One region of the Alkalibacillus silvisoli genome, then DNA from elsewhere that is predicted to be linked to it. Evidence: predicted binding sites of a transcription regulator. Region 1 holds the regulator's gene; the other holds the start of a gene.

Evidence for each region. The regulator CtsR, encoded in region 1, represses protease genes until heat stress. The targets are predictions, from matches to a motif close to ATGGTCAATAAAGGTCAAACA.
Region 2: clpP (ATP-dependent Clp endopeptidase proteolytic subunit ClpP) is a predicted target of CtsR. The motif match lies at 4,580-4,600, and genes of this name have one in related genera.

The regions. Positions count from the first base shown of each region.
Region 1 is NZ_BAAACZ010000028.1:97-7,750, reverse strand. It holds gene ABDZ63_RS13865 (PIN/TRAM domain-containing protein) at 1-147, opposite strand, end outside; gene radA (DNA repair protein RadA) at 334-1,704, opposite strand; gene clpC (ATP-dependent protease ATP-binding subunit ClpC) at 1,775-4,234, opposite strand; gene mcsB (protein-arginine kinase McsB) at 4,250-5,323, opposite strand; gene mcsA (protein-arginine kinase activator protein McsA) at 5,323-5,868, opposite strand; gene ABDZ63_RS13840 (CtsR family transcriptional regulator) at 5,883-6,347, opposite strand; gene ABDZ63_RS13835 (MgtC/SapB family protein) at 6,586-7,245, opposite strand; rRNA gene rrf (5S ribosomal RNA) at 7,432-7,547, opposite strand; partial or broken rRNA gene ABDZ63_RS13825 (23S ribosomal RNA) at 7,640-7,654, opposite strand, start outside.
Region 2 is NZ_BAAACZ010000014.1:40,067-47,720, forward strand. It holds gene ABDZ63_RS09135 (ATP-binding protein) at 1-703, opposite strand, end outside; gene ABDZ63_RS09140 (histidine kinase dimerization/phospho-acceptor domain-containing protein) at 651-2,099, opposite strand; partial or broken gene ABDZ63_RS15840 (transposase) at 3,051-3,246, shown strand; gene ABDZ63_RS09145 (hypothetical protein) at 3,574-4,032, opposite strand; tRNA gene ABDZ63_RS09150 (tRNA-Arg) at 4,367-4,438, opposite strand; gene clpP (ATP-dependent Clp endopeptidase proteolytic subunit ClpP) at 4,656-5,234, shown strand; gene ABDZ63_RS09160 (ATP-binding protein) at 5,353-6,234, shown strand; gene ABDZ63_RS09165 (vWA domain-containing protein) at 6,245-7,654, shown strand, end outside.

The DNA.
Region 1 (7,654 bases):
TATAATTGCACCAAACACTAATCCAAAGTAAGGAATAAGCCAACTCGGCTCTTCAAAACCTGCTAAAGCCGCTAAGTTCGGAAAGTAAAGAAAACCTAGCGTTCCACCAGCTACAATTATAAATAGCTGTATAATCTTCTTCAAAATCCATGCACCTCCTATATACTAGTTTCACCAAATCATTCGATGAACATAAGTATGTTGTCAATTTAACTATAATTGTAAATTATACCATGCTCATCGAGGCACCGTCAAAATAAAATAGCAAATATTATATCACCAATTAAGATTATGTGTCAATAAAGTTACAAATATATTTTGTTTGTAATACTATTATTCCAAACCAACTTTCAATGCTTCTTGAACAGAATCAACACCTACTAATTCAACGCCAGTAGGGGGTGTAAAACTACCTAAATTCTTTCGTGGTAAAACAATTCGCTTAAACCCTAACTTATGTGCTTCTTGAATTCGTTGCTCAATACGCGCAACCCTTCTAACTTCACCAGTCAATCCCACCTCACCAATAAAAACATCATCTGGCCTTGTCGCGTGATCGCGGAAGCTAGAAGCAACACTAATAGCAACAGCCAAGTCTATAGCAGGTTCATCCAGTTTCACTCCCCCTGCCACCTTGACATATGCATCTTGATTTTGTAAGAGAAGGCCTGCACGTTTTTCTAACACAGCCATTAATAACGGAACACGGTTGTGGTCCAACCCGGTAGCCATTCTCCTTGAATTTCCAAACTGTGTAGGTGAGATTAATGCTTGAATTTCAACTAACATCGGTCTAGTTCCTTCCAAAGAAGCAACAACTGTAGAACCAGCTACCCCTTGTGATCGTTCTTCTAAAAAGATTTCTGAAGGATTATTCACTTCTACTAAGCCTTCTTCTTTCATTTCAAAAATACCCATTTCATGAGTACTACCAAATCTGTTCTTAACACTTCTTAAAATTCTAAACGTATGGTGACGCTCGCCTTCAAAATACAAAACTGTATCTACCATGTGCTCTAATAATCTCGGCCCAGCAATTGCCCCTTCTTTTGTCACGTGTCCAACAATAAATATTGGAATCCCTTTTGTTTTGGCTACTTTCATTAAAGCACTCGTACACTCTCTTACTTGGGATACAGAGCCTGGTGCTGATGTAACAGCATCGTGGTAAACCGTTTGAATCGAATCAATTACGACAAAAGATGGATTCATTTCATCAATCGCATCAATGACATATTCCAAATTCGTTTCTGCCATAATATATAGATCACTTTCACTAACATCGAGTCGGTCGGCCCTTAGTTTAGTTTGTTTTTCTGATTCTTCACCTGATATGTATAAAACATTCATGTTCAAATTAGCTACCTCAGAAGATAATTGTAGTAATAGTGTAGACTTCCCAATACCTGGGTCACCACCGATTAAAACTAACGACCCTGGCACAATCCCCCCGCCTAGCACACGGTTTAACTCTTCCATTTTAGTTGTGACACGCGTTTCTTCCTTCGATGAAACTTGTTTAATTGATTGTGGTTTTTTACGTTTCTTTGACTGGTTTGTACCAATATCATGACGATCTGATTTCTTCGATACTTTTTCTTCAACTAATGTATTCCATTGATGACATGCAGGACATTTACCCATCCACTTAGGTGATTCATAACCACATTCTTGGCAGAAAAATATTACTTTTGCTTTAGCCATGTTTTACTCCCTTTCCTATCATTATGGAAAAAACAGCCGGAAAACAATAGAAATCCGGCTGTTTATTAGACTACTTTTCACTTAGTTCTGTTTCTAGTTGTTTCGTTGATGCAATATACAATTCACCATCATCATTAACATCAATTTCTACTTCTTGACCTGTTTGAATGGTACCACTGAGTAATTCTTCAGATAAGAAGTCTTCTACGTTCTTTTGGATTGAGCGGCGAAGTGGTCTTGCACCATATTCTAAGTCCATTCCTTCTTCAGTAATTTTCTTAATAGCTGCCTCAGATAACGTAAAGTTAATCTCGCTATCTTTCAATCGATCTTGTAATTGTTTCACCATAAGCTCTACAATTTCTTGAATGTGTTTTTCTTCAAGCGAATGGAATACAATTGTTTCATCAATACGGTTTAAAAACTCTGGACGGAATGCTTTCTTTAATTCATCCAAGACTTTAGACTTCATTTGCTTATGATCTTGCTCATGATCATCAACGCTAAACCCGACATACTTTTGACGTTTTAACTCATGAGCACCAACGTTAGATGTCATAATTAACACAGTATTACGGAAGTCGACTACTCGACCTTTAGAGTCTGTTAAGCGGCCATCTTCTAGCACTTGTAATAATATATTAAATACTTCAGGGTGCGCCTTTTCAATTTCATCTAATAAGATGACAGAGTAAGGTTTTGTTCGAACTTTCTCTGTTAATTGACCACCCTCATCATAACCGACATACCCCGGTGGTGAACCAACTAAACGAGACGTTGCGTGTTTCTCCATATATTCAGACATATCAATACGAATCATCGCATCTTCATCCTCAAACATTGATGAAGCAAGTGCTCTTGCAAGCTCTGTTTTACCAACACCTGTTGGTCCTAAGAAAATAAATGATCCAATTGGACGCTTCGGGTCTTTAAGTCCAGCTCTTGCACGCCTTACTGCCTTAGAAACGGCTTTAACCGCTTCATCTTGACCAATGACTCGATCATGAAGTGTCTTTTCAAGGTTTAGTAATTTTTCTTTATCATCTTTAGCTAACTTAGATACTGGTACACCAGTCCACGTTGAAACAACATGGGCTATATCATCTAAAGTGACTTCAGAGCTTTCTTTACCTTGCTTTTCTTTCCATTCATCTTTTGTTTTAGATAATTCGTCTTTTAATTTCTGTTCTTTATCTCTAAGTGATGCTGCCTTTTCAAACTCTTGACTTTGAACAGCAGCATCTTTCTCTTTCTTCACTTCTTCAAGCTTTTGCTCAAGGTCTTTTAAGTTTGGTGGAGCTGTATAACTTCTTAGTCTTACGCGTGAAGCTGCTTCATCAATTAAATCAATTGCTTTGTCTGGTAAGAACCGATCAGTAATATAACGATCTGACAAACGCACAGCACTTTCAATTGCATCATTAGATATTGTCACACGGTGATGCGCTTCATAACGATCCCTTAAACCTTCAAGGATTTGTTGAGATTCCTCAGGAGTCGGCTCATCAACTTGGATTGGTTGGAAGCGGCGTTCTAATGCTGCGTCTTTTTCGATATATTTACGATACTCATCTAATGTCGTTGCACCGATACATTGTAGATCACCGCGAGCTAGGGCTGGTTTTAAAATGTTTGAAGCATCAATAGCACCTTCTGCTCCGCCAGCACCGATTAATGTGTGTAGTTCATCAATGAATAGAATAATATTACGCGCTTGGCGAATTTCTTCCATAACTTTTTTCAAACGATCTTCAAACTCACCACGATATTTTGTTCCAGCTACAACTGTTCCCATATCTAACGTCATCACTCGCTTATCACGTAAGATTTCGGGAATTTCATTGTTAACGATTTGTTGCGCTAAACCTTCTGCAATAGCTGTCTTACCAACACCTGGCTCCCCAATTAGTACAGGGTTATTTTTACGACGACGGCTTAAGACTTGAATAACACGTTCAATTTCTTTACCTCGACCAATAACTGGGTCGACACCACCCTCGCGTGCAACTGACGTTAAATCTCGTGCTAACGAATCTAGTGTTGGAGTATTAGCATTGTTAGATTGCTTTTGTTGGCGTTGATTTGACGTTGATTCATTACTACCAAGCAGTTGAAGAACTTGTTGACGCGCTTTATTCAGGCTTACACCTAAATTGTTAAACACGCGTGCTGCAACCCCTTCACCTTCACGGATTAACCCTAATAATATGTGTTCTGTTCCTACGTATGAATGGTTTAATTTACGGGCTTCATCCATTGATAGTTCAATAACTTTCTTAGCACGTGGGGTATAATGGATTGTTTGTTGAGTACTTTGAGAAGTCCCGATTAACTGTTCAACTTCCTCTTGTATTTGTTCAGCTGTTACATTTAAAGATTTTAATGCTTTGGCTGCAATCCCATCGCCTTCCTTAATTAAACCAAGTAAAATGTGCTCTGTTCCTATATTGTTATGCCCTAGGCGTACAGCTTCTTCTTGTGATAGGGCAAGAACTTTTTGAGCTCGTTCTGTAAATCGTCCAAACATCATATGAATGACCTCCTTTTAATTGTTATACTGCTCTAATTGTAATCTTTCACGAATTAAGTTAGCTCTAAACCAATCACGCTCATTTGGTTTCAGTGATTTTTTAGCGTAATGTTGTAAAAACCCTGGCTGTGTTAAAACCATTAACTCATTTAATATATTTTTTGAAACATGTTTTATTAAGCCTAAATCAATACCTAACCGTACATCTGATAGACATTTTGATGCTTCTTTTGATTCAATAATACGACTGTGAGCTAATACCCCATATGAACGGAAAATACGATCTTCTAACTGTATACCCGATTGTTGCATCACCCACTCACGCGCTTTTCGTTCACTATCAATCACTTGTTTGACTACACTTTGTAGATCTTCAATAATGTCATCTTCAGATTTACCTAAAGTCATTTGGTTTGAAATTTGATACAACTGCCCTAACGCTTCAGTACCTTCACCATAAATCCCTCTAACAACTAATCCGATCTTGTTAATTTCAGGGACAATTTGGTTCATTTGGTTCGTCATGGTTAAAGCTGGCAAATGCATCATAATAGACGCCCTTAAACCTGTTCCAACATTTGTTGGACAACTGGTTAAATACCCTTTATGCTCATCAAAAGCATAGCGCGTTCTCTCTTCAAACCAATCATCAAGTTCTTGAGCTTGTTGTAGCGCTTCAGTTAATTCAAAACCTGAATAGTAAAGTTGTATTCGTAAATGATCCTCTTCATTAATCATGATCGATGCCTGTTCATTTTCCGAAATCAGAACACCACCAGTTTCTTTATTGTCCGCTAAATTAGGACTAATTAAATGTTTCTCAACTAACACTCGCTTTTCAATTGGCTCTAAGTCAGCCATCTTCACAAGTTGAAACTTTTTAAAGTCATGAACAGAATGCTGATTAAATTCTTGTTCGACATGTTGTAACACTTTATGTTGTGAATTCTGATCTTGACTTGTTGGAAATGGCACTTCCTCTAAGTTACGCGCTAGTCGAATACGTGTACTTAAAACGATATCAGAGTCATTTCCCTCATCATTCATCCAAGGGCTGATTGCTTCATTTATAAAATCTTGCAACGACACTACGCATCACCACCTTGTTGTGCATCATCTAAATCTTGTTTCAAATTTCTTATACGATCACGAATTTGCGCTGCTTCTTCAAAATTTTCATCTTCAATTACTTGTTGTAAGTTTTTCTTTAATTGATCAATCTCTTTACGTTTATGAATATCCCCACCGATTCGTTTTGGAATTTTACCAACGTGCTCAGTATTACCACTATGAACACGTTTAAAAATCGGATTTAAATAAGAATCAAACGTTTCATAACATTGACTACATCCAAACTTACCTTTCCTTCTAAATTGTGAATAGCTCAATCCACAACCTTGGCATGTTAAACTTTCGGCAGGGTGTACTTTTTCTTTATGCTGTTGGTTAATCGATTGATCAAATGGAAACATGTTTGTTAAGAAATGATGAAGGGACAACCCCTCATTCGTAAAATCCATATATCCTTCTTCATGGGCACATTGTTCGCATAAATGAACTTCTTTCTTTTGTCCATTAACTACTTGAGTGTAATGGACAGAAGCTTCATGCTGCTGACACTTTTGACATTGCATCTTTCACCCTCCAATCAACCATGCATTTTAATTGTTGTTAATAACTCTTTAAAAATTTTAGAGCGAATTAGATCTCGATGTGGCAAGGGAATATCTAAAATATCTCGGTGCATCACCTTTAGCATTAAACGTTTTTCCCTTTCAGTGATTAAATCTTCTTCTTTTAATCGTTCTACTAAATCAAAAGCGGATTGTTGTGTTAAAGGTTGATTAGCTACTAAATCCATTTCTTTAATTAATTCTTGGTTTGATTTTGGCTTTAATCGAATTATTCTAATATAGCCACCACCACCCCTTTTACTTTCCACAAGATAGCCTTTTTCTAAAGTAAATCGGGTATTAATGACATAATTTATTTGAGAAGGGACACATTCAAAACTCTCAGCAATTTCACTACGCTTTAACTCTACGACATCACTATTGCTTGATTGAATAATTTGTTTTAAATAGTCTTCTATCACGTCTGAAATGTTTCTCACCGCATTTTCCCTCCTTTAGATCAACTTAAGTCAATAAGATTAATTTGACTTTGACTATCTTTGACTATATTTATATTATACCCACTTTGTAGGGTGTTGCAAACATTTTGATTTAAACTTGATTATGTAAATTTAATAATATTTCCTGCTTATTAACTACTTTTAATAGAGCCCTGTAGGTTATGCTCCTTTAAGAAAGTTAAAAACCCCTTCGCATTCGCGTTAAAAGGGGTTTTTATCAAAGATTATTTTTTTCATATATATATGTCACGTGATCTATTTTACTAATTCGGTCTAACAGGTCATTTTTATTATAGGATTGATCTTTTTCTAACTCAATATATATATTTCTTTGTAGACTACTTTCACTTTCTATTTCCATTCGTTTTATTAAAAGATCAAATTCATCAAATATATTTAAAACATCTCCTAAATAAACGTCTTCTTTTACTAGTAAATGCACGCGGTTATCATATTTTTTTCTTGTAAATAACTTTTCAAACGAGTTCAAGAAAATTAAACTTAACAAAACCACTAATGTTGCTAAAATAGCTAAAGCATACATTCCAGCACCAATCACAAGGCCTAAACCAGCTACAGTCCAAATAGAAGCAGCTGTTGTTAAACCTCTCACTGTCACTCCGTGTACCAATATCGTACCTGCACCTAAAAATCCAATACCACTAATAACATATGAAGGGATACGAGCTGGGTCAAATCGAATTGTATAATGGTCAGTTATGTACGGCTGGAAGCCATAAATAGATAATAGCATCATAACACATGCACCGACCCCTACTAAAATATGGGTTCTAAATCCGGCTGAATGCTTTTTTAATTCGCGTTCAAATCCAATTAACCCACATAAAATAGTAGCAAGAATGACTCGATAAACCATAACATCAAAGTTTTCTCCTAAAAATGAGCCTAAATCAAACAACTCTTCCCCCTCCTTTTAAAGTACAATATTAGAAATGTATATATTTTTATTTTATGTGTTCACTTAATCATTTATATTCAAGTATATTAGTTAATCATATACAAAAAAAGCTAAGAAGACAAATCTTCTTAGCTTTTATAAGGTGCCCGGCGGCGTCCTACTCTCACAGGGGAAGAACCCCAACTACCATCGGCGCTAGAGAGCTTAACTACTGTGTTCGGCATGGGAACAGGTGTGACCTCTCTGCCATAACCACCGGACAAATCAATATATCAGATTAATTGAAGATCTAATACCTTCAAAACTAGATAAGATTCAACCAAAGTCGAAGACGCGTTTTATCACGTTGATTTAAGTTAAGTCCTCG
Region 2 (7,654 bases), on a different contig from region 1:
CTATAATTAAAATATTTGCATCTTTATAAGAAGATTGATCATTTTGTTTTAATTGTTCAGAGTTCGTGTTAAGTGGGTTTGAATTTAACGTTAAAGTTGGTTCTCTACTGAGTTCATATGGTTTTTCATGACTAACACTTAAAGTAAAAGATATCTCAGTCCCAACACCAGGTCTAGAACAACCATAAATGTGCCCACCATGTAACTCTACCAATTCCTTACTAACACTCAACCCAAGTCCAACACCACCTTCTGAGTTGTTAATATTGTTCTCCCCTTGCATGTATGGTTGAAACATTTCATCAAAGGCTTCTGCGTTCATTCCATCCCCAGTATCTTTGACAGTAACAATTATTTTTTGCTGATCTTCACTAGCACTGAGTGAAATTTCACCTTCTTTTGTAAATTTAACTGCATTATGAATTAAATTATAAAGAATTTGTAAAACTCTATTTTCATCTGCATTTACTGGAGGTAAGTCGCTTTGAATTTCATTTTTTAAGGTGACTTTGTTTTCATGCGTCATATAATAGAACATATCTAATACACCAGTAGCAATGGACTGGAGATAAAATGACTTTTGACGTATAGTGGGTTTCGTTATTTTCAGATTTGCCATTTCAAATAAATCATCTAACAGGAAAGATAATCTATTCCCGACCATTATTACTGTTTCTAATTCTTTTTGACTTTTTTTGATCAAAGACACCTTTATTTCTATCTAGAGTGGTCTGTGTTAAATTCAATATACCATGAAGAGGATTTCGTAATTCATGTGAAGTCCTAGCTAGAAACTCATCTTTTTCTTCGCTAACATTCTTTAACCTAGAAGCTTGTTCTTTTGACTTGTTATACATATTGAAATACCTAATAAACCACATAATTGTGAAACACCCAATCATTATAATTAAGTCGATTGGATAAAAGAACACATTAACTCCAAGACTATTCCAAACTCCCCACCAAATATAACTGTTTAGTAAAGCCAACAATGCATACACAATCCATACTGTGTCTTCTCTTTGCAAACTCTGAACTTTGAACATACTGATTATTACTAAAACGAGTGTCACTATGAGTAATGCATTAAAAACATCCTGAATTTGAAATAAATCGATTAATGGAAGAGTTAAGATAGCAATTAGTGAAACTACACAAATAGTAAGAACTACTGTATGTATTATTTTCTGAGACTTGCCGAATGACCCTTTCACAATCATCCACAGTGAGAAGATCATACCAGTGGATGCTAAGTTAGCAACTCTTATATTCCATGCATAATCAAGTTGGAACCAATATGTTATTAGCTTTTCATCACTTCCAAGAGAATGAGTCACAATCGCACAAAGAAGCAAAAATGAAGCATTAATATAAGTTCCGTTCCGTTCATTAACAAAAAATAGACCAATCGCAAAGGTAGTATATATGAGAAAAGCGACCATAACAATTAATTGCATTGAATATGATATAAGGTTTTCTGACCTAACTTGAGAACTTTCCCCAAATTTAATGGAACGAGCAATTGCTCCTTCACTCGAGTCAAGGTAATTAGTCGCTTGTAACATTATTTCAATTACACCATCGTCATCTGCTGTGAAAGAAGCTGTATATGGTATGTTTTTTGCAAGATATTGACTCTCGCTTTCAGATACTTGTCCAGATTGATCTATCAACCTACCATTAACATATAACTCTGAAGCATTCCTGACACTAGGAACTACAAGACTAAATACATCGTCATCGTTTTCTTCAACAATAATTCTCAATTTATATGTACCATAGTAATCAAGCGAACCATTTGACTTACGATCATTCCAATCACCAGGAACATCAACTAAGTTGAAATCACCCCATGTTTCTGTTTGACCACTGGTAGCTAACTTACCGGGGAAAAACCTCCATTCACCATCAAGGGCAATTGTTTCACTTGATAAACCCTCCCAACCTCTTAAATCTAACTCTCCTTCGCTAATTAATGGTTGACCATCAACATCATTATGAAATACTGCTAGCCAACCAAGCCTTAAAGCAGACAATAAAATTATAAATAACACCACTAATAGTATTAGTTTTTTTCTATTAATATATTGATGAGGCATTTGGCAAATACTCCTTATATCTTGTGTAGTAAATTAAGTTGTTACAACCAAAAACTACGTAAATTAACACGTTAAATTTCAAGTTCATTATAACTAATGATAGATTATAAATAACCTTTTTCAACCATATACTTCAAGAAATGTACAATATTTTAATTAACCCATCAGATAAAGTATTGATTAATGCCGCGAAGACATATAGGTCGCTAGGACAAACCAATAAAAATTAAAAAATCGTGGAGTCACCATTATATTGAATGGTGACTCCACGATTAATCTACGAAAATTTTATATGCTTATAACCACAGTTTATGCTTCGAAAATTGCGGTGTTTAATGAAACTAATATTGTAGCAACTATGATGTTGGTCAAGCCTTCTTCGTTAGAAATCGTCACTCTTTTTTTAAATAATGGTTCTTTCTAAGAGAAGCCTTTATATTTCCTATATTATTTTTATGATCATCAAGTAATGTCGCTTTTTCAATATGACATTGGCTAGTTATAATAGACAAGGGGGGGCGATAGTGGAGGGACTGTATTTAATTCCACAACTAACTCATTAATGGGTCTACATTCTGGTGGTAATACCGTTGATAGTGTAAATTATGGCAGGTATTCTACCCTGATCATTCTTTCCTCATTTTTTTCTTTGCGATCCCATTCATTTTTTTTCATCTGCTTCTTTACATCTGCTCCACCAAAGTCATTTACATTCCATGAAAGTATTTTAAGATTGTTAATGTTAGAAACCTCCCTCTATAAATCTACTTTTATATGTAGACATCACTTATTTTCACTGACTTATTTGACTTAAATTAGCTTCAACCCTTGCGTAATGTTTATGGTCTCTAAGTCATTTAGTAACTTATCAAAGATTATAAGTTTGTCTTTCAAACTATTACATACTTAGAGCCTCATATTTTTCTTATAATCATTCAGAAAATCCAATTATTAAACAGGCTTACTAATGAAGAAAAATGGATATATCGAGTGCGGAAAGAGAAAGTAGAATGCAAATTCAAAAGAATTGCATGGGCTGAGTTATTGTCGTTTGTGAGGGAAGGAAAATGTTCTAGAGCAAGCGCTTATGACAGCTGCTTGTGGGAACATGAAGAAGATTGCCCTCCACCTAGACCGTGTGGTCTAGGTGGAGGAGAGTCTTTTCATCTTAATTTATCATTTACTTAGTACCTTATTAAAAAATCACTCAACTACAATTGAAAAAGCTTGTAGAAAAACATGGAGGTTTCCCTATAAGCTGAAAAGCGCGACTTGAAGTCGCGCTTTTCTTACTCTTTGTGATTTCCTTTTTGAACTTTAGAGCTCAATACAAAATATGAAAAAATCACAATAGCAAATAAAATCATACCAACATTATAAGGAATTAAATCAAACAACGATACTATAAAAAAGCATAAAGCAAGAACCGTTATAATAATTCTTAGTTTCAAAAGAGACATTTTCAACACCCATTCTATTGAAATCCTGCAGCTCTAATTGAAAAGGGCGGCGCTAAATTCAAATACGAAGCTTCAAACCAAATACCACCTGGCACTTGAGTCCCTATAACTCCAAGAGTAGCTAAAACTTTCGATACAAGTGGTTCAGGAATCCAAATTCCACCAATCGCTAAACCACCGGCCAGGGTATTAACTGTTGATTTTGATAAGTAAACTCTAACGCCCCACCAATAAATCTCAATGTCATTTACGCCTTCCGTATAAAAAAGACCAACTTCAGATTCTTCTACTTGTTCTCCTGGAGCAAAAACATTCTCCTGGGATGCTTCTGAACTATTTTTAATAACCTTGTTAGCTTCATTAACTGCGGCTTTTAATAGTCCATATTCTTTACCATGAAGCTCATCTTTAGCCTCATCTTTTACTTCATACACTAAACTTTCTTCATCAAGTGTAACATACTGATCAAGCATTCTTCCGTATAAGAAATTATTTGTTGCGCAGTATTTAGTCTACCGCACATTGTTATAATAGAAATTTCCATATTTTTAATTACTATTTCGTTACCCAAATAGTCTTTCTTAACTTATTTTAGCATTAAAGCATTATTTACCTTCAAAACAGTGCACAAAAAATGTTTAAAATTCAACATACAATAAATTCAGGGTAAAAAAAGTGTAAAATAAAATAAAAAGCAACCATTTTGAACATTTTTCTCCAACATAAATAAAAATGACTGAACCCACTCACACCAATGTCTAAGTAGGTTTCAGTCATGTTCAGTCTTATACAATATAATACTCAAAACGCCCTCGAAGGGAATCGAACCCCTATCGCAAGAACCGGAATCTTGTGTGTTATCCGTTACACCACGAGGGCAAATGCATTCATAATGCATTAGTTATTATACTTCCTCACCGTTAAAATTTCAAGATAACATCAATTATAGTAAGATGATCAGATATGTTTAAATTATATTTTCAATGGGAAGATTGAAAATGGTAAAAGGTTCATGTTTTTTGTTTGACCTTCCTTGACCAAACAGGTATGATAAAACTATGAAAATAATAAAATTCGTAATAAGGAGTGACGTGAAATGAATTTAATTCCTACAGTCATTGAACAAACTAATCGCGGTGAACGTGCTTATGATATCTACTCTCGTCTGTTAAAAGACCGTATTATCATGCTAGGTGGTCCAGTTGATGATAACATTGCGAACTCAGTGGTGGCACAAATGTTATTCTTAGCTGCTGAAGACCCAGATAAAGATATCTCATTATACATCAACTCTCCAGGTGGTTCAATTACAGCTGGTATGGCCATTTACGATACGATGCAATTCATTAAGCCAAACGTTTCAACTATTTGTGTTGGTATGGCTGCTTCAATGGGTGCATTCTTACTAGCAGCTGGTGAGCCTGGTAAACGTTATGGACTTCCTAATAGTGAAGTGATGATTCACCAGCCATTAGGTGGTACTCAAGGTCAGGCATCTGACATTCAAATTCATGCTAAGCGTATTGTTGAAATGCGTGAGAAGCTAAACCATATTCTTTCAGAGCGTACTGGTCAGCCATATGAAATCGTTGAACGCGACACAGATCGTGACAACTTCATGTCTGCTGAAGAAGCTAAAAAGTATGGCTTAATTGACGACGTTATGCAGAAGTAATTCCAATCATTTAACTACACTCCCTTATGTTTTACACATGAGGGAGTTTTTTGTGTTAGTTTATTCTTAGTAAATGACATGATACTATGGTTAGATGATATGAAGGAGTGAGACAACAATGAACTTAGAGACTCAACTGCCCAATCAAATTCAACAAATGATTGATGAACATAAAAATAAAAACGAAACAGCTTTCGACCATTTAATCACAGAAGGTGGCTATATTCCTTATGACTTTGATCTATTAACAGATGCTGTCGTTGCTTTATCACAGGGTAAAAATATTTTACTAAAAGGCCCCACTGGTTCGGGTAAGACTAAACTAGCTGAAACGTTATCCAATCTTTTTAACCAGCCGATGTTCAGTGTGAACTGTTCTGTTGATTTAGATGCGGAAAGTTTTTTAGGTTTTAAAACAATTAATTATGATCAGGAAGGGCAACAACAAATTGATTTCATTCCAGGTCCGCTCGTCCAATCCATGGAGAATGGGCATTTCTTATACATTGATGAGGTCAATATGGCAAAGCCTGAAACGCTTCCTTTAATTAATGGTGCGCTTGATTATCGTAGAACGCTCACTAACCCATTAACTAATGAACTAATTCAGGCAAAAGAAGGGTTTACAGTAATCGCGGCGATTAATGAAGGGTATATTGGTACGACTCGTTTAAACGAAGCGCTTAAAAACCGCTTCATCGTTTTCGATGTTTCTTATATTGAAGGAGAGCAACTAAAACAATTAATCGAAAACAACACGAATTTAAATGACGAGCAGTTAACGGCTCAGTTCATACAATTATCGACTGATTTAATTGAAGCGGCTGAACAAGGTAAGATTTCTGAAGATGGGGCAAGTATTCGAGCTTTACTTGATGCTTGTGATTTGACTTCTTTCATTCCACCGAAAAGGGCAATCACACGAGCTATTACAGATAAACTAGAAGATGACCGGGAAAAAGAAGTTGTTAAAAATCTTGCCGATACACTGTTTGAATGAGGTGTTTTAAGTGAAGTTTAATGACAAAGTGATCGACACACGTCTCTTAGCTGAGTTGAAGGATCTCGTTAATATTCTTTCAAAACAACCTAATTTGGAGTTTGATTATCATTTTGGTGCCACTATTCATATAGATAAACGCCAAATTACAGCAAGTCATTTTTGGGACCATCGAAATGAAGAGACTCGAGTGCTTGGATATAAGACTGATATTTTATTACGCGTTTTAGGCACACTTCACCATACCTCTATTGCAGAATGGATGAAACTAAAAGAAGCAGTAGATCAAAGTTCGCTTTCTTATTTTTGTGAGCAACTATTTACTGTGTTAGAAGATATTAGGCTTGAGGAATCGATTCGAAAAAAACGCCGTGGTACGATTAATTGGTTTCACCACAGGTTAAAGGCATATCGCCACTATTTTAAAACCCAGCTTAATGCAAATATTACGCGAAGTTACGCAACTGACGAACTATTTTGCATGATTTATTTAACTGTTACATCTAATTCACCATTTCATTCATTTGAATTTGCGAGTGAAAAGCAAATCAACACTTTAGAACGATTAAGACCCTTACTAGAACAAGTTTATGAAGCCAAATCAACAAAAGACATCGCAAACTTAACGCTCACTATCAAAGAAGTTTTAGAAGAAGATTATGATGATATGATTAATCGGTATTTCGTCTATCCTATTCAACATCAATCTGTCCTTAACGAAGACAAGGTGATTGATGAATTAAAGCGAGTTGACCCTTTAAATAATGATGATCAAGAAGACCTTCATGATGAAGATGAAGCGATTAATGAAACCTTCTCAACGTGGCATCGTGAAAATGAGAATAACGACCGAAACCAAAGCTTTATGCAATTTGAGCTCGAACAAGGAACAAAAACGAGTTTAATCGGTGATGGTGCTCGCCAGACTGAAGAGGGCGACCAAGCAATGGCAAGTGTTCAAGGCATGTCAGCACAAACAGACCAAAGTGAATATGAGCATTTAGAAAGCTTAGGCGAACAAGAAAATAATCATGCAAATGAAAGTCAGCAATATGGCAAAGAAAATCTGAATACAACCAAGCTCGACCGTTACCCAACCAAACCAACCTTAGATGATGAAACAGCTTATAAAGACTTGACTCAATTAATCGATCCAATTAAAAGAAGACTTTCACAAACAATTGATAAAGCACTTGAACATAAAGAAAACCGGGCGAGACAAAACCTATTAACTGGTCGTTTATCAAAAAAACAATTACTCCCTTTAGCGATTGAAGATGAACCGCGCATCTTTTATAAAAACGATTTAGAAAGTCATGAATTTGATGCCGTATTTACTTTACTAATCGATTGCTCAGCTTCTATGTTTAATAAAATGGACGAAACAAAGAAAGCAGCTATTTTATTTCATGAAGTACTT